One region of the Mycobacterium sp. pR1184 genome, then DNA from elsewhere that is predicted to be linked to it. Evidence: riboswitches for the same ligand, from Rfam matches in the RefSeq annotation. Region 1 holds a riboswitch; the other holds the start of a gene.
The links. A riboswitch is a leader RNA that binds a small molecule or an ion and turns the genes downstream of it on or off. The one in region 1 is predicted to bind magnesium.
Positions count from the first base shown of each region.

Region 2: another riboswitch for magnesium. It lies ahead of ACAG21_RS11065 (hypothetical protein); the one in region 1 lies ahead of ACAG21_RS21990 (Rv1535 family protein).

Region 1 is NZ_JBGGKR010000013.1:175,247-186,872, reverse strand. It holds gene ACAG21_RS22010 (amino acid adenylation domain-containing protein) at 1-5,535, shown strand, start outside; gene ACAG21_RS22005 (glycosyltransferase family 2 protein) at 5,532-6,455, opposite strand; gene ACAG21_RS22000 (carboxymuconolactone decarboxylase family protein) at 6,749-7,318, shown strand; gene ACAG21_RS21995 (NAD(P)H-dependent flavin oxidoreductase) at 7,354-8,478, shown strand; M-box (ykoK) riboswitch at 8,649-8,818, shown strand; gene ACAG21_RS21990 (Rv1535 family protein) at 9,097-9,336, shown strand; gene ileS (isoleucine--tRNA ligase) at 9,619-11,626, shown strand, end outside.
Region 2 is NZ_JBGGKR010000005.1:169,427-181,052, forward strand. It holds gene ACAG21_RS11040 (CaiB/BaiF CoA transferase family protein) at 1-113, shown strand, start outside; gene ACAG21_RS11045 (thiamine pyrophosphate-binding protein) at 158-1,870, shown strand; gene ACAG21_RS11050 (aldehyde dehydrogenase family protein) at 1,900-3,321, shown strand; gene ACAG21_RS11055 (acyltransferase family protein) at 3,586-5,580, shown strand; gene ACAG21_RS11060 (O-methyltransferase) at 5,585-6,244, opposite strand; M-box (ykoK) riboswitch at 6,382-6,564, shown strand; gene ACAG21_RS11065 (hypothetical protein) at 6,830-7,045, shown strand; gene ACAG21_RS11070 (NRAMP family divalent metal transporter) at 7,156-8,790, shown strand; gene ACAG21_RS11075 (NADP-dependent oxidoreductase) at 8,794-9,747, opposite strand; gene ACAG21_RS11080 (hypothetical protein) at 9,876-10,463, shown strand; gene car (carboxylic acid reductase) at 10,473-11,626, opposite strand, start outside.

The DNA of each region.
Region 1 (11,626 bases):
CGGCTGAACCCAGCCGCCGGTGTGATGCTCAGCGCGCTGTGGGTGAGCTCCGCGTCGCAGTTGGTGCTGATCATTCATCACCTGGCCGTCGATGGCGTGTCGTGGCGAATCCTGTTGGAAGACTTGAACATTGCCTGGGCTCAGCACCACAGCGGACAACCGATCGAGTTGCCCCCGGGCGGGACGTCCTTCGCCCGCTGGTCGTCGCTGCTCGAGGAGTACGCCCAGCGCCCCGAGGTAGTGGAGCAGGCCGAGGCGTGGCGGCGCGTGGCATCGGTGCCGGCCGCGTTGCCGGCCGTGCGTCCCGAGGTGGACACCTACGTCAGCGCCGAGCACATGTCGGCCGAACTCGACGTCGAGACGACGCGGTTGCTGTTGGGTGAGGTGCCGGCGGCGTTTCACGCCGGGGTGCAAGACATTCTGTTGATCGCGTTCGGGTTGGCCTGGGCGGAGTTCCTGGGGAACGGTTCGCCGATCGGCATCGGCGTCGAAGGCCACGGCCGCCACGAAGAGTTGGCTCCCAATGTCGACTTGTCGCGCACCGTCGGCTGGTTCACCACCAAGTACCCGGTGTCGCTGGCCGTCGCCGGACTGGACTGGTCGCAGGTGGTCGCGGGTGACGCGGCCCTGGGACGGGTGATCAAGGACGCGAAGGAACAGCTGCGCGGCCTGCCCGATCCACTGACCTACGGACTGCTGCGCTACACGAACGACGAGGTGGACCTGCACGGCAGTGACCCGGCAATCGGGTTCAACTACCTCGGCCGGCTGGGCGCAGGCACGGCCGCGGAGCTTGCCGGTGATCTGTGGCGGATCTCCGAAGAAGGCTTGTCGATCGCCGGCGCGGCCACCGCGGTGCCGCTGCCGCTGATGCACACCGTCGACCTCAACGCCGGCACGATGGACACCGAAGCGGGCCCGCATCTGCACGCCAACTGGACCTGGGCGCCCTCGGCGCTGGACGGCGAGCAGATCAGCCGGCTGAGCACGCTGTGGTTCGAGGCCCTGACCGGCATCTGTGCGCACGTGCGCAACGGCGGTGGCGGCCTGACGCCGTCCGACCTGGCGCCGGCACGGCTGACCCAGCAGCAGCTGGACCAACTCGAGCAGCAGTACCACCTCGCCGACGTCTTGCCGCTGACCCCGGTGCAACAGGGTCTGCTGTTCCACGCCAGCGTTGCCCAGGGCGGCGACAACGGCGACGACGTTTACGCGGTGCAGCTGGGTATCACGATCGCCGGGGCCATTGACCCGCAGCGGCTGCGCGAAGCGGTGCAGACGGTGGTCAACCGGCACCCCAACTTGGCGGCCCGGTTCTCCGCCCAATTCGACGAGCCGGTGCAGATCATCCCCGCCGAGCCGGTCATGGCCTGGCGCTACATCCAGCTGGACAGCGACGAAGCCGGCCACGACGAGCAAATCGAGCAGCTGTGCGCCGACGAGCGCGACGCGGTCAGCGACCTGTTGAGCCGGCCGGCCTTCCGTGCGGCGTTGATCCGGACCACCGAGAACAAGCATCGGTTCGTGATCACCAACCACCACATCGTGATGGACGGGTGGTCGTTGCCGATCCTGCTGCGCGAAATCTTCGCCAGTTACTACGGCGAGCGCCTGCCCGCGCCCGCGTCCTACCGCAGCATTCTCACCTGGCTCGCCGAACAGGACCGCCCGGCGGCCCAGGCGGCATGGCGCCAGATGTTCGAAGGCTTCGACAACCCGACCCTGGTCGGTCCCGCGACGCGAATAGGGCTCGGGCGGCGACGCGTCGACTCCTACCGGGTGTCCGCCGAGACCACCCGCGAGCTGAGCACGCTGGCCCGGTCCTGCCACACCACTGTCAACACGGTGCTGCAGGCCGGCTGGGCACAGTTGCTGATGTGGCTGACCGGCCAGCGCGACGTCGCCTTCGGCACCGCGGTCTCGGGCCGGCCTCCCGAGGTGCTGGGTTCGGAATCGATTGTCGGCCTGCTGATCAACACCGTTGCGGTGCGGGCGAACACGACCGTGGCCACCACGGTCGCCGAGCTGCTCGACCAGCTGCAGACCGCCCACAACAACCGGCTCGAGTACGAGCACCTGGGGCTGTCCGACATTCACCGCGCCACCGGCCACGACCAGTTGTTCGACACGTTGTTCCTGTACGAGAACTACCCGATCGACACGAACGTGCCGGTGGGTGTGCACGAGCTGGCCATCACCGACGTCACGAACCGCGAATACAACCACTACCCGCTGTCCGTGATGGCCTTGCCGGGCCACGAATTGGGCATCCGCGTCGAGTACGACACGGACGTGTTCGACCCGGCGAGCATCGAAACGCTGGTGCAGCGATTCCAGCGGGTGCTGGTAGCGATGACCGCCGACCCGAGCCAGCGGCTGTCGTCGATGGACGTGCTGGATGCCGGTGAGCATGCCCGCCTGGACGAGTGGGGCAACCGCGCCGTGCTGACCCAGCCGGCGGAGGGCACGACGATCCCGGCGATGTTCGCCGCGCAGGTGGCCCGGACCCCCGACGGGGTAGCGCTGGTGGACGGCGAGCGGTCGTGGACCTATCGCGAGCTCGACGAGGCGGCCGACCGGTTAGCGCGGGTGCTGGTCAGCAAGGGCGCGCGTCCGGGCGAATGTGTGGCGTTGCTGTTCAACCGGTCGGCCGAGGCGATCATCGCGATGGTGGCGGTACTCAAGTCCGGAGCGGCCTACCTGCCGATCGACCCGGCGATGCCCGACGCGCGACTGGAGTTCATGCTCGGTGATGCCACGCCGGTCGCCGCGATGACCGACGAGACCATGCGGTCCCGGTTCGACGGGGCCGATCTGCCGGTCATCGACGTCCACGACCCAGACCTGTCGATTCCGTCGGACATCACCTTCCCGGTGCCGACGCCGGAGGACCTGGCGTACACGATCTACACCTCGGGGACCACCGGGGTGCCCAAGGGCGTGGCGATTACCCACCACAACGCGACGTCGTTGCTGGAAGCGCCCGACCCCGGCGCACCGACCGGCCCTGGCCAGGTGTGGTCGCAGTGGCACTCCTACAGTTTCGACGTCTCGGTGTGGGAGATCTTCAATGCCTTGCTGCACGGTGCACGGCTGGTCGTGGTGCCCGATTCGGCGGCGGCATCGGCTCACGAGCTACGCGACTTGCTGGTCGCCGAGCAGGTGACCGTGGTGGGCCAGACCCCGTCGGCGCTGGCGATGATGCCGGGCGAGGGGTTGGAGTCCGCGACGCTGGTGATGGCGGGGGAGGCATCCCCGAATGAAATAGTCGACAAGTGGGCGCCGGGACGGGTGATGATCAACGCCTACGGCCCGACCGAAGCCACCATCTACGCGGCGATCAGTGCGCCGATGAAGGCCGGCGAGGGTGCGCCGATCGGCGTGCCGGTACCGGGTGCGGCGCTGTTCGTGCTGGACAAATGGCTGCGCCCGGCGCCCGAGGGCGTGGTCGGTGAGTTGTACATCGCCGGCCGGGGTGTGGCCGTGGGCTATCTGCGCAGGGCCGGCCTGACCGCGTCGCGGTTCGTGGCGTGCCCGTTCGGTGGGCCCGGCGCCCGGATGTATCGCACCGGCGACTTGGTGCGCTGGGGCGCCGATGGGCAGTTGCAGTACCTGGGCCGCGCCGATGAGCAGGTCAAGATCCGCGGTTACCGCATCGAACTCGGTGAGGTGCAGGCCGCGCTGGCCGCCCTCGACGGGGTGCAGGCCGCGGCGGTGATCGCTCGCGAGGACCGTCCGGGGGACAAGCGGCTGGTTGGGTACGTCACCGTCACCGGTGAAGTCGACACCGCGCAGATGCGCGGCGTGCTGGGCGAGCGGCTGCCGGCCTACATGGTTCCGACCGCGATCGTCGTGCTCGACACGCTGCCGCGGACCGTCAACGGCAAGCTCGACAAACGCGCGCTGCCCGCACCCGAATACCAGAGTGCGGTCCGCTACACCCCGCCCGCGACGCCGACCGAGGAGATCGTGGCCGGGATCTACGGCCAGGTACTCGGTATCGAGCGGGTCGGCGTGGAGAACTCCTTCTTCGACCTGGGCGGCGATTCGCTGTCGGCGATGCGGGTGGTTGCCGCGATCAATACGGCGTTCGACGCCAACCTGTCGGTGCGCACGCTGTTCGAGGCGCCGTCGGTCCGCGCGATGAGCCAGCGTCTGGACAGCGACCCCGACGCCGACGAGACCGACGCCAACGGCCCGAGTTACGTTGCGGTGCACGGCCGCGACCCCGAGGGGTTGCGTGCCAGCGACCTCACCTTGGACAAGTTCATCGACGAGACGACGCTGCTCGGCGCTCCGACGCTGCCGGGCCCGAGCGCCGAAGCGCGCACGGTGCTGTTGACCGGGGCGACCGGCTTCCTGGGGCGCTACCTGGCCCTGGAGTGGCTCAAGCAACTGAAACGTGTTGACGGCAAGCTGATCTGCCTGGTGCGCGCCGGCTCCGACCAGGAGGCATGGCGTCGTCTGGAGAAGGCATTCGACAGCGGCGACCCGCGGTTGGTGGACCACTTCCACCAGCTGGCCGCCGACCATCTCGAGGTCGTCGCCGGCGACAAGGGCGAAGCCAACCTGGGTCTCGACGAGCAGACCTATCAGCGACTGGCCGACACCGTCGACCTGATCGTCGACTCGGCCGCCGTGGTCAACCAAGTGCTGCCCTACCGAGAGCTGTTCGGGCCCAACGTCGTTGGCACCGGCGAACTGATCAAGTTCGCGCTGACCTCGCGGATTAAGCCGTACACCTACGTATCGACCTCCGACCTCGGCCGCCAGGTCGAGCCGGCGCTGTTCACCGAGGATGCCGACATCCGGGTGATCAGTCCGACCCGCGTCCTCGACGGCAGCTTCGCCAACGGCTACGGCAACAGCAAGTGGGCCGGCGAGGTGCTGCTGCGGGAGGCCAATGAGCAGTTCGGGCTTCCGGTTTCGGTGTTCCGCAGCGGCATGATCCTGTCCGACGTCAGCTACGCGGGCCAGTTCAACATGACCGACGTCGTCACCCGGATGATCCTGAGCCTGGTGGCCACGGGCGTCGCGCCCGGTTCGTTCTACAAGCGCGACGAGAACGGCAACCGGCAGCGGGCGCACTACGACGCGCTGCCGGTCGAGTTCGTCGCCGAGTCGATTGCCACCCTCGGGGCCCAAGTGGTCGACGGGTTCGAGACCTACCACGTGATGAACCCGCACGACGACGGCATCGGAGTCGACACCTGTGTCGACTGGCTGATCGAGGCCGGCTATCCGATCCAGCGCATCGACGACTTCGCGGAGTGGGTGCGGCAATTCGAGATCGGCCTGCGGGCCCTGCCGGATCGGCAGCGCCAGCACTCGGTGCTGCAGATGCTGCAGCTGATGCTGCACAACCCCGAGCAGATTCAGCCGCTCGAGCCGACCCGTGGGTCGTTCGCGCCTACCGACCGGTTCCGTGCCGCGGTGCAGGAAGCGAAAATCGGTGCGGACAACGACATCCCGCACATCACACCGGCGGTCATCATCAAGTACGTCACCGACTTGCAGTTGGTCGGATTGCTCTAGGCGGCCGGCGGCTCCGCTGGGGCCGGTCCGCGCCGAACGCTTATCCGCGTCCGCATCGTGGCGGATAGGCCGACTTTCTGGATGCGGTTCCGCAGCCGTGCCAAGGTGAACTGTTGTTGGTCGGCGTCATAGAAGAACCGCATCGTGCGGAACGGGTAATACAGCACCAGCAGAGTGGCGATCGTCGTGTGGGCCGTGGGGCTCTTGATGCCGTGCAGTTTGGTCGTCCGGGTGTAACGCGTGGCATATCGGTAGAAATCGCGCGGTGAGTCTTCGACCCGGCGGCCCGAGATGGCGGCGACCATGGACGGCTCGTAGGAAATTCTGAAATTGTTCTCGAACAGCGTCAGCGCCAGGTCGATATCTTCGTGCAGGAGCACCTCTGGGTCCAGCTGTGTCTGAAGCCGCACGCCTTTCCATGCTGTCGCGCGAATTGCCATGTTGCAGCCGAGTAGAAACCGTTCGCTCTTGACGTGCTGGTGCAGGTGGTAGCGAAGCGTGGAATCGACCCAGAACAGAAATGTCCGCAATGGCAGGTCGTAAATGGCGATCGGACCGCTCGCGGCGTCGATGTCGGCATCCTCGAAGTAACCGCGAACCTTTTCGACCCAATCCGGCGGAATGACGGTATCGGCGTCGATGCGGCCCAACACGTCACACCGGGCATGATCGAATCCGTAGTCACGGGTCGGGGCGGCGCCTTGGTAGACGGTTTGGTCGAGAAGCTGTATGTCCAGGTGCGGCGCCGCTGCTTGATATTCGCGCACAATCGACGCGGTGGCGTCGGTCGACCTGTTGTTGACGACGATTATTTCGTCCGGTGCCGAGGTCTGGTTGATGCACGATTCCAGGCAATTGCCGATGAAGCGTTCTTCGTTGTAGGCGGGAATGACAATCGCGACCGAGGGCTGTTGCGCCATGGCTTACACCCAATCTGGGACATGTGGGGTCGGCCAGCGCCGTAGACAACCGGCCCCGAATTCAGCTGCGAGGGCGAGTAATTCAAAGCGCCCTATTCCGTTAAACCGTAGTGCTGATCGGGTTGGCGTATCGGGGTGAATAGCCGCATCTTGGTAGAACGTTCACCGGTGACCGCTCGTTGTTCAACACATGTCTATCTGCGCTGCGGCCCGGTTGCCCGCCGCGCCATGAAATCGCGCCGGTACCCGCTGACTACGATGACAGACGTTCCGCCAGTTGATCGGAGTGCCCGATGACGACAGCCCGCGTGCCCGGACTGCCGCTCGGCGAGGCCAAGGCCGCCGCCGACGAGGCGGCGGTACCCGATTACATGGCCGAACTCAGTATTTTCCAGGTGTTGTTGAACCATCCGCAGCTGGCGCGCGCGGTCAATGATCTGCTCGCGACGATGCTGTGGCACGGTTCGCTCGACGCGCGGTTGCGCGAGCTGGTAATCATGCGGATCGGTTGGCTCACCGCGTGCGAATACGAATGGACCCAGCACTGGCGCGTCGCCACCCGGTTGGGTGTCACGACCGAGGACCTGCTGGCTGTGCGCGATTGGCAACAGCACGCAGGTTTCGGGCCCCGCGAGCGAGCGGTGCTGGCGGCTACCGACGACGTGGTGCGCAACGGAGCGGTCAGTGCCGACAGCTGGGCCGCCTGCGAGCGCGAATTACAAGGCGACAAAACAACTCTCGTCGAACTCGTCACCGCGATCAGCGCCTGGCGGATGATCTCGTCGATCCTGCAGAGCCTCGAGGTCCCATTGGAGGATGGTGTGGCGGGCTGGCCGCCGGACGGGCGTGCACCGGCGAGTTGATTGCCATGCCAGGCGATAACTCCTAGCGTCGAGGCATGCGGACCAGAGTCGCCGAGATGCTCGGTGTGGAGTTCCCGATATGCGCCTTCAGCCACTGCCGTGACGTCGTCGCCGCGGTCACCAACGCGGGCGGATTCGGAGTCCTCGGCGCCGTCGCACACAGTCCGAAACGGCTGCAGAACGAACTGGCCTGGATCGAGGAGCAGACCGGCGGCAAACCCTACGGGGTCGACCTGTTGTTGCCGCCCAAATACGTCGGAGCGGAAAAGGGCGGCATCGACGCGAAGCAAGTCAGGGAGTTGCTGCCCGAGGAGCATCGTGCGTTCGTCGAAGACTTGCTCGCCCGGTACGGCATCACGGCTCCGGCCGAACCGCCGCGGGCATCCGTCGGCGGTCTCAACGTCTCGCCCAAGGGGTACGAGCCGTTACTGGAAGTGGCCTTCGCACATGACATTCGGTTGATCGCCAGTGCGCTCGGGCCGCCCCCGGCCGACCTCGTCGAACGCGCGCACAGCCGCGACGTGCTGGTGGCCGCGCTGGCCGGCACCACCGCGCACGCGCGACGGCATGCCGCGGCCGGCGTCGACCTGATCGTCGCGCAGGGCACCGAGGCCGGAGGCCACACCGGCGAGGTGGCAACCATGGTCCTGGTTCCCGAAGTCGTCGACGCGGTCGCGCCGGTCCCGGTCCTGGCCGCGGGCGGGATCGCCCGCGGGCGCCAGATCGCGGCGGCCCTGGCCCTGGGCGCCGAGGGCGTCTGGTGTGGCTCGGTCTGGCTGACCACCGAGGAAGCCGAGACCGACCCGGTGGTCAAGGAGAAGTTCCTGGCCGCCAGTTCTTCGGACACCGTGCGGTCGCGGTCGATGACGGGCAAGCCGGCGCGGATGCTGCGAACGGCTTGGACCGACGAGTGGGAGCGGCCCGGGAACCCGGCTCCGCTCGGTATGCCGTTGCAGACCAACCTCGTCACCGAACCGCAGTTACGCATCAACCAAGCGGCCGCCCATCCCGGTGCGAAGGCACGTGAGCTGGCAACCTATTTCGTCGGCCAGGTGGTCGGTTCGCTCGACCGGGTCCGGCCGACCCGTGCGGTCGTGCTCGACATGATCGAGGAGTTCGCCGACACGATCGGACGGCTGGAAGACTTAGCTGAGAACTGACTGCCTGGGCACGTTCGGACGGGTGTGAACCATGCCACAGCGACGCGTTCAACCAGGTCAGGGGCGTCAAAGCTGACCGAAAGCTGTGAAGCGGCGTAATAAACCCATAAAGTGGCGCGACACGGCTCAGATCACATTGACCGGGCCGGATACCTCGTGGAGTATCTACAGCAGCACCTCGTTAGGTGAGGCGGCTACACGAACACAGGCCACTGACCCCGAACGTCGAAAGACGCCCCGGGTCAGGACAGCTCCTCCCGGCTTAAGGGTTGAGTCCAAGTGGCTTCCGGAGTTCCGGACACGTCGTGTGGTGCCAAAGCTCTGACGAGAGGGGTGCGGATTTCCGGCGGTCGCCGGATTCTGAACTCCTTTTGGTGCGCGCAAATAGGCGCGGGTAACCGCACGCGTCGTGGCCGTAGAGGAGGTGAGGGACGTATGAGTTCCAGTGGCAGTCCGGATGGATATCCAGGACAAGCTCCGTCCCAATCCGACCTCCGGTCCGACGCCTCGAGCTAGCGAATCGACTTAGCGCTCAAGCGTTCTCGGATCGGAACCCTGACGGGTCGGGACACATCAGTCCAATCAGAACCCGTTTGCAATTCCGGTTAGGAGACGATCATGACCGCAGTACTCTTCGACGAAGTAGTTGCCGTAGCGCCCGTCCGCAACCTGCGCGTCGTGCGCGACACCACGCCCACGCAGGCCACCGCGCCCACGAAGGCGGCCCGTCCGGCCGAGGCCGGATACTTCGGCGCCGGCGACCCGCTGGTGACCGGTGCCGCCCGCCTGCTGAGCGTCCCCGTCCGCCACCTCTACGCGGTGCTGTGGCGGGTGGGGTTCATCGAGGTCACGGCCTGAGATTCCTACCGCGAGACTGTAGCTGCGTACGGCTTTACTCGGCGTTTGAGTAGGCAGTTGCAGTCTCGCGGTAGAGTGGGTCCGCGTCGATCCGGCTATCACCGGGGAGCTTTCGGAAGAACAGCCCGCACGGCTTAGTAGACCCGAACGGGTAGGCCCGTCACAGCCCGAATCGAGCGGTCGTGCGCCAGCACGGCAAGCGGGGTGGTACCGCGGTGCTCGCGCAGGTTGCGCGACCTCGTCCCCGGCCTGACCGTAGGCACGCAGGAGACGACGCGCACCGTGACCGAAAACGCTGACGCCAGGGCTTATCCCAAGCTGGCCGGGGGAGCTCCCGACTTTCCGGCGCTGGAACTCGAGGTCCTGGACTACTGGACCCGCGACGACACCTTCCGGGCCAGCATCGCTAACCGCGAGGGTGCCGAAGAGTACGTGTTCTACGACGGGCCGCCGTTCGCCAACGGCCTGCCCCACTATGGGCACCTGCTGACCGGATACGTGAAAGACATCGTCCCGCGCTACCGCACCATGCGTGGCCACAAGGTGGACCGCCGCTTCGGCTGGGACACCCACGGGCTGCCCGCCGAACTCGAAGTCGAACGCCAGCTGGGCATCACCGACAAGTCGCAAATCGACGACATGGGTATCGCCGCGTTCAACGAGGCCTGCCGGGAATCGGTGTTGCGCTACACCGACGAATGGCAGGCCTACGTCACCCGGCAGGCACGCTGGGTCGACTTCGACAACGACTACAAGACGCTCGATCTGCCCTACATGGAGTCGGTGATCTGGGCGTTCAAACAGCTGTGGGACAAGGGCCTGGCCTATGAGGGCTACCGGGTGCTGCCGTACTGCTGGCGCGACGAAACCCCGTTGTCCAACCACGAGTTGCGGATGGACGACGACGTCTATCAGAGTCGTCAGGACCCGGCCGTGACGGTGGGTTTCAAGGTGACCGGTGGTGAGCTGGACGGCGCCTACCTGCTGGTGTGGACGACCACGCCGTGGACGTTGCCGTCGAACCTCGCGGTGGCGGTCAATCCCGAGGTGACCTACCTGCAGGTCCGGGTGGGGGAGCGGCGGTTCGTGCTGGCCGAGGCCCGGCTGGCCGGCTACGCCCGTGAGTTGGGGGAAGAGCCCGAGGTGCTGGGCACCTACTCGGGCGCCGACCTGCTGGGAACCCGCTACCTGCCACCGTTCCCGTATTTCATGGACAGGGCCAAGGCATTTCAGGTGCTGCCGGGCGACTTCGTCACCACCGACGACGGCACCGGGATCGTGCACATGGCACCGGCCTACGGTGAGGACGACATGGCGACCACCGACAAGGTGGGCATCGTGCCGGTCACCCCGGTCGACTCCAAAGGCCGCTTCGACGTCACGGTCCCGGACTACCAGGGACAGCACGTCTTTGACGCCAACCCGCACATCATCCGCGACCTGAAGAACCAGAGCGGTCCGGCGGCGGTGAACCAGCCGGTACTGATCCGTCACGAGACCTATGAGCATCCCTACCCGCACTGCTGGCGATGCCGCAATCCGCTGATCTACCGGGCGGTTTCGTCGTGGTTCATCGCGGTCACCGAATTCCGGGATCGCATGGTGGAACTCAACCAGCAAATCACCTGGTACCCCGAACACGTCAAGGACGGCCAATTCGGCAAGTGGCTGCAGGGTGCGCGCGACTGGTCGATTTCACGAAATCGCTACTGGGGCAGCCCAATTCCAGTGTGGAAATCCGACGATCCGGCCTACCCGCGCATCGACGTCTACGGCAGCCTCGACGAACTGGAGCGCGACTTCGGGGTGCGGCCCACCAATTTGCACCGCCCCTACATCGACGAGCTCACCCGGCCCAACCCCGACGACCCCACCGGTAACAGCACGATGCGGCGCATCCCCGACGTGCTCGACGTGTGGTTCGACTCGGGGTCGATGCCGTACGCCCAGGTGCACTTCCCGTTCGAGAACGCGGACTGGTTCGACACCCATTACCCCGGTGACTTCATCGTGGAGTACATCGGCCAGACCCGCGGCTGGTTCTACACGCTGCATGTGCTGGCCACCGCGCTGTTCGACCGGCCCGCCTTCAAAACCTGTGTGGCACATGGGATTGTGCTCGGCTCCGACGGCCAGAAGATGAGCAAGTCGCTGCGCAACTACCCGGACGTCAGCGAGGTGTTCGACCGCGACGGCTCCGACGCGATGCGCTGGTTCCTGATGGCCTCACCGATCCTGCGCGGCGGCAATCTGATCGTCACCGAGCAGGGCATCCGCGACGGCGTGCGCC
Region 2 (11,626 bases), on a different contig from region 1:
CCTGGTTCTCCCAGACGCCGGGCCGTGTCGCGGGACCCGCGCCGGAGCTCGGCGCCCACACAGCAGAAGTGCTCGCCGAAATCGGTCTGGCCGTCGACGCGAACCAGGGTTAGCGCTGAGACCACGAAATGTATTGCCAGCAGAGGAGTTTCCAACGATGACCGTCCCCGTTTACCAGCGGATCCTCGACCTGTTCGAGGCCGAGGGCGTCAACACCCTGTTCGGCATCCCGGACCCGAACTTCGTGCACATGTTCGCCGAGGCCGACGCGCGCGGGTGGTCGGTGGTCGCACCGCATCACGAATTGAGCGCGGGATTCATGGCCGAGGCGGCGTCGCGGATGACGGGTAACCCCGGACTGTGCATCGGCACCCTCGGCCCGGGCATGGCCAACATCGCCGGGGCGATCCAGTGTGCACTCGTGGAGAACTCGCCGGTGATCTTCCTCGGCGGTCAGCGGGCCCGCGTCACCGAGCGCCGGGTGCGCCGCGGCCGCATCCAATTCGTGCAACAGGAACCGCTTTTCGCCGCGTCCGTGAAGTACAGCAGCTCGATCGAATACGCCGACCAGACCGACGAGATCATCCACGAGGCCATCCGTAAGGCGATGTCGGGCACCCCGGGTCCGGTCTACGTCGAGTTCCCGTCACACGTCATCCTCGAGGAGCTCGACGTCGCCGAAGCGCCGCCGCCCAGTACCTACCGGCTGGTCAACCAGGGCGCCGGCACCCGCGAGGTCGCCGAGGCCGTCAAGCTGATCCGCGAGGCCAAAAGCCCGGTCCTGCTGGTCGGCCACGGCGTGTACACCACCCGTACTCAACAACAGGTCAGGGAGCTGGCCGAGCTGATGGCCTGCCCGGTGATTCAGACCTCCGGCGGCACCTCGTTCATCCCGGGACTGCAGGAGCGGACGTTTCCCTACTTGTTCTCCCCGGCGGCCAACGACGCCGTCGAGGAATCCGACCTGTGCGTCGCGCTGGGTACCGAACTCGGTGAGCCGATGCACTACGGCCGCACCCAGCACTGGGCGGGCAACGATGCGAACCGCAAATGGGTTCTGGTCGAGCAGGATCCGACCGCCATCGGCGTCAACCGCCCCGTCGACGTCGCGCTGGTCGGCGATCTGCGCGGTGTCGTGCCGCAGCTGGTCTCCGCACTCAAGGGGTCTGCGCGCCAACCCGCGCCCACGCTGGCGGCCCTGATCGAAAAAGATGCGAAAGAGCTTGCGGACGTGGCGGAATCGGCACCGTCTGGGCGCTCGCCGATCCACCCGGCGCGCTACGTGGTCGAGGCCACCAAGGCGTTCAACGAACTCGAGGACGGCATCATGGTGCGCGACGGCGGCGCGACCGTGATCTTTCAGTGGACCTACTCGCAGTCCAAGCCGCGCGACGTCATCTGGAACCAGAACTTCGGCCACCTCGGCACCGGATTGCCCTATGCGATCGGAGCGTCCGTCGCCGAGGGCGGTAAGCGGCCGGTGATGCTGCTGACCAGCGACTCCGCGTTCCTCTTCCATATAGCCGAGTTGGAAACCGCTGCGCGACAGAACCTTCCGCTGGTTTGCGTGGTGGGCGTCGACCACCAGTGGGGCTTGGAAGTGGGCGTGTACAAGCGCACCTTCCCCCAGCCGTCGCCGCAGCCCGGCGTGCACTGGAGCAAGGATGTTCGGATGGACAAGGTTGCCGAAGGCTTCGGCTGCCACGGTGAGTACGTCGAGAAGGAATCCGAGATCGGCCCTGCGATCGCTCGCGCCTACGCCAGTGGCAAAGTCGGTGTGGTGCACGTGTGCATCGACCCCAAGGCCAACTCCGAGGAGATGCCCAAGTACGACCGATTCCGGACCTGGTATGCCGAAGGCACTCAGTAAGCGCACTTCACCGAGAAAGGGATGATGTCATGCGCGAATACCTGAACTTCTACATCGACGGCAATTGGGTTGAGCCGTTGGCGCCCAACCCTTTCGACGTGGAAAACCCGGCAACCGAGCAGGTGTCCGGCCGGATCTCGCTGGGCTCGGCGGCCGACGTCGACGTCGCGGTCAAGGCCGCGCGGCACGCCTTCGCGAGCTGGTCGCAAAGCAGCCGCGAACAGCGGCTGGACCTGTTGCAGGCCATCCTCGCCGAATACCAGAAGCGCTCGAGCGACCTCGCCGAGGCGGTCACCGAGGAAATCGGCGCGCCGGCGTCGCTGGCCGCGGGGCCACAGGTCTTCCTCGGGATCGGACACCTGAACACGGCCATCGAGGCCTTGAAGAACTTCGCGTTCGAGGAACAAAAAGGGGCCAGCCTGATCACCAAGGAGCCGATCGGTGTCTGCGGACTGATCACGCCGTGGAACTGGCCGATCAACCAGGTCGCGGTCAAGGTGTACCCGGCGTTGGCGACCGGCTGCACCGTCGTCTTGAAACCGTCTGAGGTAGCACCGTATTCGCCGTACATCTTTGCCGAGATCCTTGATGCCGCGGGCGTGCCACCCGGGGTGTTCAACCTGATCAACGGCGATGGCGCGGGCGTGGGCGTCGCCTTGGCCAGCCATCCCGACATCGACCTGGTGTCGTTCACCGGATCGACCCGCGCCGGTATCGAGGTGGCCAAGCTTGCCGCCCCGACGGTAAAACGAGTGACCCAGGAGCTCGGTGGCAAGAGCCCCAACATCGTGCTCGATGACAGCGGCTTCGCCGACGGTGTCCGCGCCGGTGTGGCCAACATGATGCCGAACTCCGGGCAGAGCTGTAACGCACCGACGCGCATGCTGGTACCGAACTCGCGCATGGCCGAAGCGATCTCCCTCGCGCGGGAGGCCGCCGAGCAGGTCACGGTGGGCCATCCCGACGCAGGGACGACGATCGGGCCGGTGGCGTCGAAGACTCAGTTCGACAAGGTGCAACGGCTAATCCGGCAGGGCGTCGATGAGGGTGCAACCGTGGTGGTGGGCGGCCCGGGCCGGCCGGACGGGCTGGATAAGGGCTACTACGTCAAGCCGACGGTCTTCGCGCACGTCACCAACGATATGACGATCGCGCGCGAGGAGATCTTCGGGCCGGTGCTGTGCATCCTCGGCTACGACGACCTGGACCAGGCCGTCGAGATTGCCAACGACACCGAATACGGGCTGGCGGGATTCGTCTCAGGAGCCGACCTCGACAAGGCACGTGAGGTCGCCCGCAAGATTCGCGCCGGCTGGGTGACGATCAACCACGCCTTCGACATGAACGCGCCCTTCGGCGGCTACAAGCGCAGCGGCAACGGTCGTGAGTGGAGCGAGTACGGCTTCCACGAGTACCTGGAAGTCAAGAGCACCCTGGGCTATTCCCCCTAGAAGGCCCTGACAAGGCCTAAACACTCTAGGCCGAAAACCGAGCACACCACCGCCGAAAACCGGCGCGTGTCTGCGCCGTATCCGACGCGGTCGCCCCTAAGCTTGCTGAAATCAAGAGGAGGGGTACGACGTATCGGCAGCAACGACCGCGCCGGGCACCGCAGTGGTCAGGGCGCGTTAAAAGCGGTCACTGAGCCGGACGGAACAGACTCCGCGCCGGCAAGTTCTGCTCGGCAGAATCGGTGGGTAGACCCCGTACGTCGGATCGGCCGGCTGGCGATATGGGATAAACCCGAGCAGCGCAGCGGCATTCCCGCACTCGACGGACTGCGCGCGGTAGCGGTCGGCTTGGTGCTCGCGGACCACGGTGGCATCCCCGGCGTGAGCGGCGGGTTCCTGGGCGTCGACGTCTTCTTCGTGCTCAGCGGATTCCTGATCACCTCGTTGTTGCTCGACGAGCTCGGGCGTACCGGCCGCATCGACCTCACCGGGTTCTGGATTCGCCGGGCCCGCCGGCTGCTTCCGGCGCTGGTGTTGATGGTGCTGGCCGTCGGCGCCGCCCGCGAACTGCTTCCCGCGCAAGCTCTTACCGGATTACGCGACGATGCGATCGCGGCGTTCTTATGGGTGGCGAACTGGCGTTTCGTCGCGCAGAAGACCGACTACTTCACCCAGGGTGCGCCGCCGTCGCCGCTGCAGCACGCCTGGTCTCTCGGCGTCGAGGAACAGTACTACTTCGTCTGGCCGGTCCTGCTGATCGCGGCCACCCTGCTGCTGGCCGCGCGGGCCAAGCGCTACTTCATGCGGGCCACGGTCGGCGATGTGCGCTTCGCCATCTTCGTGATCGCCACGCTGGGTGCGCTGGCTTCCGCGGCGGCAGCGATCGTGTTCGTCTCCGACACCACGCGTGATCGCATCTACTTCGGCACCGACACGCGCGCGCAGGCCTTGCTGGTCGGTTCCGCGGCGGCGGCTCTGCTGGTGCGAGATTGGCCGTCGCTCAACCGCGGCTGGTGCATGATCCGCAGTCGCTGGGGGCGACGGGTCGCCCGCTTGCTGCCGATGATCGGGGTGGCAGGGCTGGCGGCGGCGGCGCACTTCGCGACGGGCAATGTCGGTGATTTCCGGCACGGCTTGCTGATCGGTGTCGCGATCGCGGCGGTCTTCGTGGTCGCCCCGGTGGCGATGGAGCAGCGCGGCTTGGTCGCCCGCATTCTCGCCGCGCCACCGCTGGTCTGGCTGGGCACCATTTCCTACGGCATCTATCTGTGGCACTGGCCAATCTTTCTGGCGCTCAACGGCGAACGCACCGGATGGTCGGGGCTGCCGTTGTTCGCCGCCCGGTGCGGGCTCACGCTGGCGGTGGCAGGCGCGTCGTATTGGCTGATCGAACAACCCGTCCGGCGCTGGCGGCCGGCCCGGGTGGCGCTGCTGCCGCTGGCCGCTGCCACCGTGGCCAGCGCCGCGGCGATCACCCTGCTGCTGATTCCGGTCGGCACCGGAACGGGTCTGCGCGAGACCGGCCTGCCCCCGGGCGTTTCGGCGGTCGCCGCGGTGTCGAACGCCCCGCCCGGTGGCAGCCGCCCGGTCGGGCCGCGAAACCCCAACCGGCCATTCACCGTTTCGGTCTTCGGTGATTCGATCGGGTGGACCTGGATGCACTTCCTGCCGCCGACGCCCGGATTCGCGTTCCTCGACCACACCGTCATCGGGTGCAGTCTGGTGCGCGGCACCCCCTACCGGTACATCGGCCAGACCCTGGATCAGCGGGCCGAATGCGACACGTGGCCGAGCAGATGGGCAACGCAAATCAGTCAGGACCAGCCGGACGTCGCGCTGCTGATCATCGGCCGCTGGGAGACGGTGGACCGGGTCAACGAGGGACAGTGGACCCACATCGGTGACCCGACGTTCGACGCGTATCTCAACGCCGAGCTGGAACGAGCACTGAATATCGTGAGCGCCAGCGGGGTTCGGGTAGTGGTTGCCACGGTGCCGTACAGCCGGGGTGGCGAGAAACCGGACGGCCGCTTGTATCCGGAGGACCAGCCGGACCGCGTCAATCAATGGAATGCCATGCTGCGCAAGACTGTTGCGCAGCACAGCGGCGTCCAAATCCTGGACCTGAACAAAAAGCTTTGCCCCGACGGCGTTTACACCGCGAAGGTCGACGGCATCAAGGTGCGCAGTGACGGCGTGCACTTGACCCCGGAAGGGGTCAAGTGGCTGACGCCGTGGCTCGAAGAGTCGTTGCGGTAGGCACTTAGTCGTTGGTTCGGCAGCTGACTTCCATGCTGTCGCTTTCCCGGACCAGGCAATTGAAGCTGGTGTAGCCGTTGGCGGGGTCGCGCACGCGATCGAGGTACGGCGCCATGTCGGGCGCGCTGGCGTTGTCGGCGATCACCAAAGCGCCTGTGGTAAGCCGGGGTTCGAGCAGTTTGATCACCGGCAGATAGAGATCCTTCCAGCCGTCCAGCAACACGAATTCGATCGGCCCGTCCTGGCCCTGCAGCGTGGTCAGTGCATCGCCTTCGAGAATCGTGATCACGTCGTCCAGGCCGGTCTCGGCGAACGTCTTCTTCGCGGCGGCAATCTTGCTGGCGCTGAGCTCCGTGGTCACCACGCGCCCCACGCCGTTGTCGCGGACGGCCGCCGCCAGGTGAATGGCCGAGATACCGAACGACATTCCGAACTCGACCACCGTCGTCGGACGGGTCGCCCGAACCAGGGCGTACAGCAGCCGGCCGGCGTCCGGTGTCACCGGGATGTAGAACTCGCTCATCGCCTCGGTGCGTTCGGCGGTGGTCATCGGGCGCTGGAGCTGACCTTGCCGCTCACGCAGCAGTGACATCTGGTTCTTCGTCTCTGTGTACATCCGGTCGAGCACGCTCTGGACGCGCGGGTCTTGCAAGGTTGTGGCCATGCCCTCGAGGGTAGGCCTCGGCGACTTTTGCGCGGGTGATGACCGCACACTCCGGGGTGTGACCCAGAACACGGATGGCCGAACTTGTGACAAAAGGAGTTTGACGAGCAGCGGGTGGCAGTGCCAGCATGGTTGGGCAAGCACCTCGGTAGGTGAGGCGTCTGCACGGACACAGGCCACTGACCCCGAACGTCGAGAGACGCCCCGGGTCAGGACAGCTCTTCCCGGACACAAGGGTTGAGCCCAAGTGGCTTCTGGACGACCATCGGTCGATCCAGATACGCCGTGCAGTGCCGAAGCTCCGACGAGAGGGGTGCGGCCGGCGGGCTCATGGCCCGGCATTCGTACCTCTCCCGCGTGTGAAACGTGGACACCCGCGCGTGTCATGGCCGTGAGGAGGTGAGGGCGAGATGAGTCCCGGCGATAGTTGCTATCCGAAATCCATCTTGAACCGATCCGGTTCCGGCATTTCTTTCTGCTGACGCAGCTCAAATTGGCTGTTCCGCAACAGTATTGACGGCGGCGAATGCGGGATGTATTTGGCGTGCCGGCGAACCGATCGGGCTTCCGACAGGGGGAAGACCCATGACTTTTGTTGTTGCGCACCGTATTCGCGATCTTGGAAGGCTGCGCGGACGGTCGATGCTGCGTGCGGGTCGGCTGCTGACAAACAGGTTGTGCGCCATGCACATCCCGACGCCCGAAGAGCGGGCGAACCTGTATGTGTCGCTCACGCCGATCGCCGTGCTCTCGTCCGCGCCGGGCGGACAGTCACCGGGCGGTGGGAAAAACCACCGGTGATCTGTTCCGCCAGCGGTCCCCAGCGGCGGGCGGGGGGTTTGGTAGCCCGCCGCTGGGGCGCGTTGAACACCCGACTTGTGTAGCCCGACTCTTCAGATAGCGAGAACGACATGACGTTGACATCCACCCGTCCGCAGGCCGCGCTGGATTCCGCGCACACCGGCGACATCGTCGGCGCGTTCGGCCGTATCACGCGCGATGACAGCGGCGCGTTGGGCGGCTGGTGGCGGCGGTTACGCACCCTGCTGGTGATCACCGGACCCGGATTGATCGTCATGGTGGGCGACAACGACGCCGGCGGCGTCGCGACCTACGCACAAGCGGGCCAGGACTACGGGATGAACCTGCTGTGGACGCTGGCCCTGCTGATTCCGGTGCTGTACGTGAACCAGGAGATGGTGCTGCGCCTGGGTGCGGTCGCGCGAGTCGGTCACGCACGCCTGATCTTCGAGCGCTTCGGAAAATTCTGGGGCGCCTTCAGCGTCGGTGATCTGCTGATCCTGAACGCCCTGACGATCGTCACCGAATTCATCGGTGTCGCACTGGCGTTGGGATTCCTGGGCTGTCCGAAGATCGTCGCGATACCCGCCGCCGCGGTACTGCTGTTCGCCGTGGTCGCCGGCGGCTCGTTTCGGCGCTGGGAAGGGCTGATGTTCCTGCTGATCGCGGTGAACGTCGTGATGCTCCCGATGGTGCTGATGGTGCATCCGAGTCCGAAAGTGGCTGCCGGGGGTCTGGTTCCGCAGTTCCCGGGCGGACTGAACTCAACCGTCCTGTTGTTGATCATCGCGATCGTGGGGACCACGGTGGCGCCATGGCAGCTGTTCTTCCAACAGTCCAACGTGGTTGACAAGCGCATTACGGCACGCTGGATTCCTTATGCACGAGCCGATTTGATCATCGGTATCGTCGTGGTCATTGTCGGTGCGACGGCGTTGATGGCAGTCACCGCCTTCGGTCTGACCGCAACCGGCAGCTTCACCGATGCCGGTGCGGTCGCGCACGCGCTGCGCCACCCCGTTGGCGTGCTGTTCGCGATTATTCTGCTCGACGGTTCGTTGATCGGTGCCAATGCGATCGGGCTGGCCACCACCTATGCCATCGGGGACGCGATGGGCAAGCGGCATTCGCTGCACTGGAAAATCAGCGAGGCGCCATGGTTCTACGGCGGTTATGCCCTGCTGCTCGGGGCGTCGGCCGCGGTGGCGTTCAGTCCGGATCACATCCTCGGGCTGGTTACCCAGGGTGTGCAGGCACTGGCCGGCATCCTGCTGCCCTCGGCGACCGTGTTCCTGGTTTTGCTCTGCAATGACCGGGCGATCCTGGGACCATGGGTAAATACGTTGCGGCAGAACATCATTGCGTGGGCCATCGTATGGGCGCTGGTGCTGCTGTCGCTGGCGCTGACGGCGGCCACGTTCTTCCCGGATCTGTCCACGGCAGCACTCGAGGCAGGGTTGGCAGCCGGTGCGGCGGTGGGCGTACTTTGCGGCGCCGTGGCGATCATCGGCGACCAGTGCTACAGCGACACTCGCGCGGCCAAACTCGCCTCGCCAGTCGGCCGCGCCGAAAGCCGGGCCCTGCGCCGGCAGGAACAGCAGTCTTGGCAGACGCCCGAATTGAGCTCTCTTGCCCGCCCCGCTCTTTCGCCGATTCGCCGGACCGGGCTGTTGATCCTGCGCGGTTACCTGCTGCTGGCCGTCGTATTCGTGATCGTCAAGATGGTGGAGGTCGGCGTCGGCTGACGACTACGGCGAACCATTGGGCAGCAGAACGATTTTGCCGTGCGTGTGCCGGCGCTCGAGTTCCTCGAAGGCGTCAGCCACCCGATCAATCGGGAACGTCGCCGCGATGTCGAAATCGACGGCGCCGCTGGCGACGAGATCGGCGACCTCGGTGAGCACTTCCGGAGTCGACGCGTCGGTGCTGCCTTCGGTCTTGGCGCCGACTTCGCCGGCCTTCTGGAAGGAGATGATCGTTTCGATGCGTTGCGGTGACACCCCGAGATCCACGGCGAGCTGGACGTAATCCGGGCCGAATAGGTCGATGAACGCGTCGATCCCGTTCGGCGCCGCCTGGTGCAGCCGCTCGGCCAAGCCCTGAAAATCACCGCCGTAGCCGATCGGAATGACGCCGTGCGCCCGCAGCCATTCGGCGTTGCCCTCGCCGGCGATGCCGAGCACGCGCGCCCCGTGCCGGACCAACAGCTGGACGACGAGACCGCCGACACCTCCGGCCGCCGCGGACACGGCGACCGTCTCGCCCGGTTGCGGTGCGACCGCGCGCACAGCAGCATATGCGGTCGCACCGACGACATAGAGCGAACCCGCTGCCTCCCAACTCAATTGCGCAGGCTTGCGGATCAACTGATCCACCGGGACGGCGGTGTGGGTGGCATGGCTCGATCGCCGGAAGCTGAACCCCAGCACCTCGTCGCCGACCGTGAACTCGGTGACCCCCGGACCGGTTGCCGTCACGACACCGGCGAGGTCGCTGCCTTGCCCGGAGGGAAACGTGGCGGGGAACATCTCGTGCATCGCGCCCGATCGGATCGCGGCCTCGCCGGGATTGATGCCGGCGGCGCGAACCTCGACAACGACTTCACCCTGTCCGGGTGCCGGCATGTCGATATCTTCTACGTACAGCACGTCACGGCCCCCGTACCGGTCGAACCGTACCGCGCGTGCCACCGCAGCCGTCATCTCTATCTCCTTACCCAGTTGAATCGAAACGCGCGCCCGGCCCCTGGCCAGGATAGGCGCGGATCGGCACGAGTCGGCCGGGCGTATGTTCATATGCGCCGACCTTGTTCTCGACCGAGAGGATGCCCATGCGACGTGCGCGTAGGACTGTCACCGGTTGGGTGGCCGCCGCCATGGTGGTCGGCATCGCGATCACCGGATGCGGCAAGACATCGGCCCCACCATCCGGGCGCGGCGCTACGCCGGCGCCCAGCACCCCCGCGGGACCGCCCCCGGATTACAGCGCGCTGCTGATCCAGCCCGGTGATATCGGCGGCGATTTCACCGCGCCGCAACCCCCGGTGCTGAATTCCAACAACACGACCGGCGTCGCGCAGCTGTTCGTCAACGCGGACAACAGCCGGCGTATCGGGGACACCATCCTGGTCGTCGCCGATCCCGCGACGGCGGCCGCCGCCCTGGATAACACGAAGACGAATTACGCGAAGAAGGTCAGCGGCACGTGGCAGCCCGTCGACGTCGGCTCCAACGGTGCGATGATTTCGGGAACCACGTCGGACAACTCGCAGGCGATCGCGGTGTTGTTGTTCACGCAGGGCAGGGCGCTGGTCAACCTGGAATTCGACAGCGCACCCAACGACCCGATCGACCCGGCGATCGCGATCGACGTCGGTCGCAAGCAGGACGCAGCGGTCAAGAACGGCTTGCCCGGTTAGCTTTTCGGGCTAGACCAGCCCGAGTAGCGCCAGATCCGTGACGTACTTTTCGATCAGCTGCTGCGACAAGTGCGGAATATCTTTGTCTGCGCCGATTTTCGCTGCCTGCACCGCGCCGCGGAACACATCCGTCGGGGCGGGCGCGCCGCGCAGCGGCGCCTCGGGCTTGCGGTAGACATCGAGCAACGGAAGCACCGAGTACTGACGCTGTTTGTCCGGCAGCGCCCGCAGCGCCGTCTCGAAACGCCCGAACCATTCGTCGTGGTCGTCGATGCGCCGGATGTCGTTGCCGCCGGCGATCAGCCAGTCCACGAAGACGTCGAGCGAGATGCCGTCGTCATGCGGGTTCATCACGTCGAATGACCGGTATTCTCCGGTCGTCGCCGTCTGCTCGCCCAGCGTGGTGACCGACTCCGCTACGAAGTCGGCGGGCAGACCGTCGTAGTGCGCCACCGCCCGGCTTCCCTGCGCATCGGTCTGGTAGAACGTCGACGGTGCGATGCCGGTTACCAGCAAGCTGAAGATCAACCGGGTGAACGCATCCGGGACGTTCAGCTGTCCGGCGTACTGGCTGTGCGCGAGGATCATGTCGGACCGGAACACGGCGGCCGGCAACCCGCACAGGTCGTGCGCCTCGCGCAGCAGCACCTCGCCACCCCACTTGCTGTTCGCGTAGCCGTTGGCATAGCTGTCGTCGACGGGACGTACCGCGCTCACGGTGCGGATATCGCCGTCCTCGGCGAACTTCGCGGGATCGACCGTAAAGGCCACCGCGACGGTCGACATGTAGGTGACCGGCTTGATGCGCGTCGTGATCGCCAGCCGGATCAATTCGGCGGTGCCGACCACGTTGGGGCCGAACAGCTGGTCGTACGGCAAGACATGGTTAACCAGCGCCGCTGGGTGCACAATCATGTCGACGTCTTGGGCGAGGCGCTGCCAAGTTGCTTGGTCCAAACCAAGATTCGGCTCGGCGATGTCGCCGACGATGACCTCGAGATGATCGGCGGCCAGGGTGCGGTACCGCTGCAGCAGTCCCGGATCACCGCTGTCGAAAACAGCCTCCAGACGCTTGGTGGCGGCATCGGTGTCGGTGCCACGGATGATGGTGATGAGCTTTCCGCCTCTATCGGCAAGCCGCTCAAGCCATTCCAGAGTAAGGA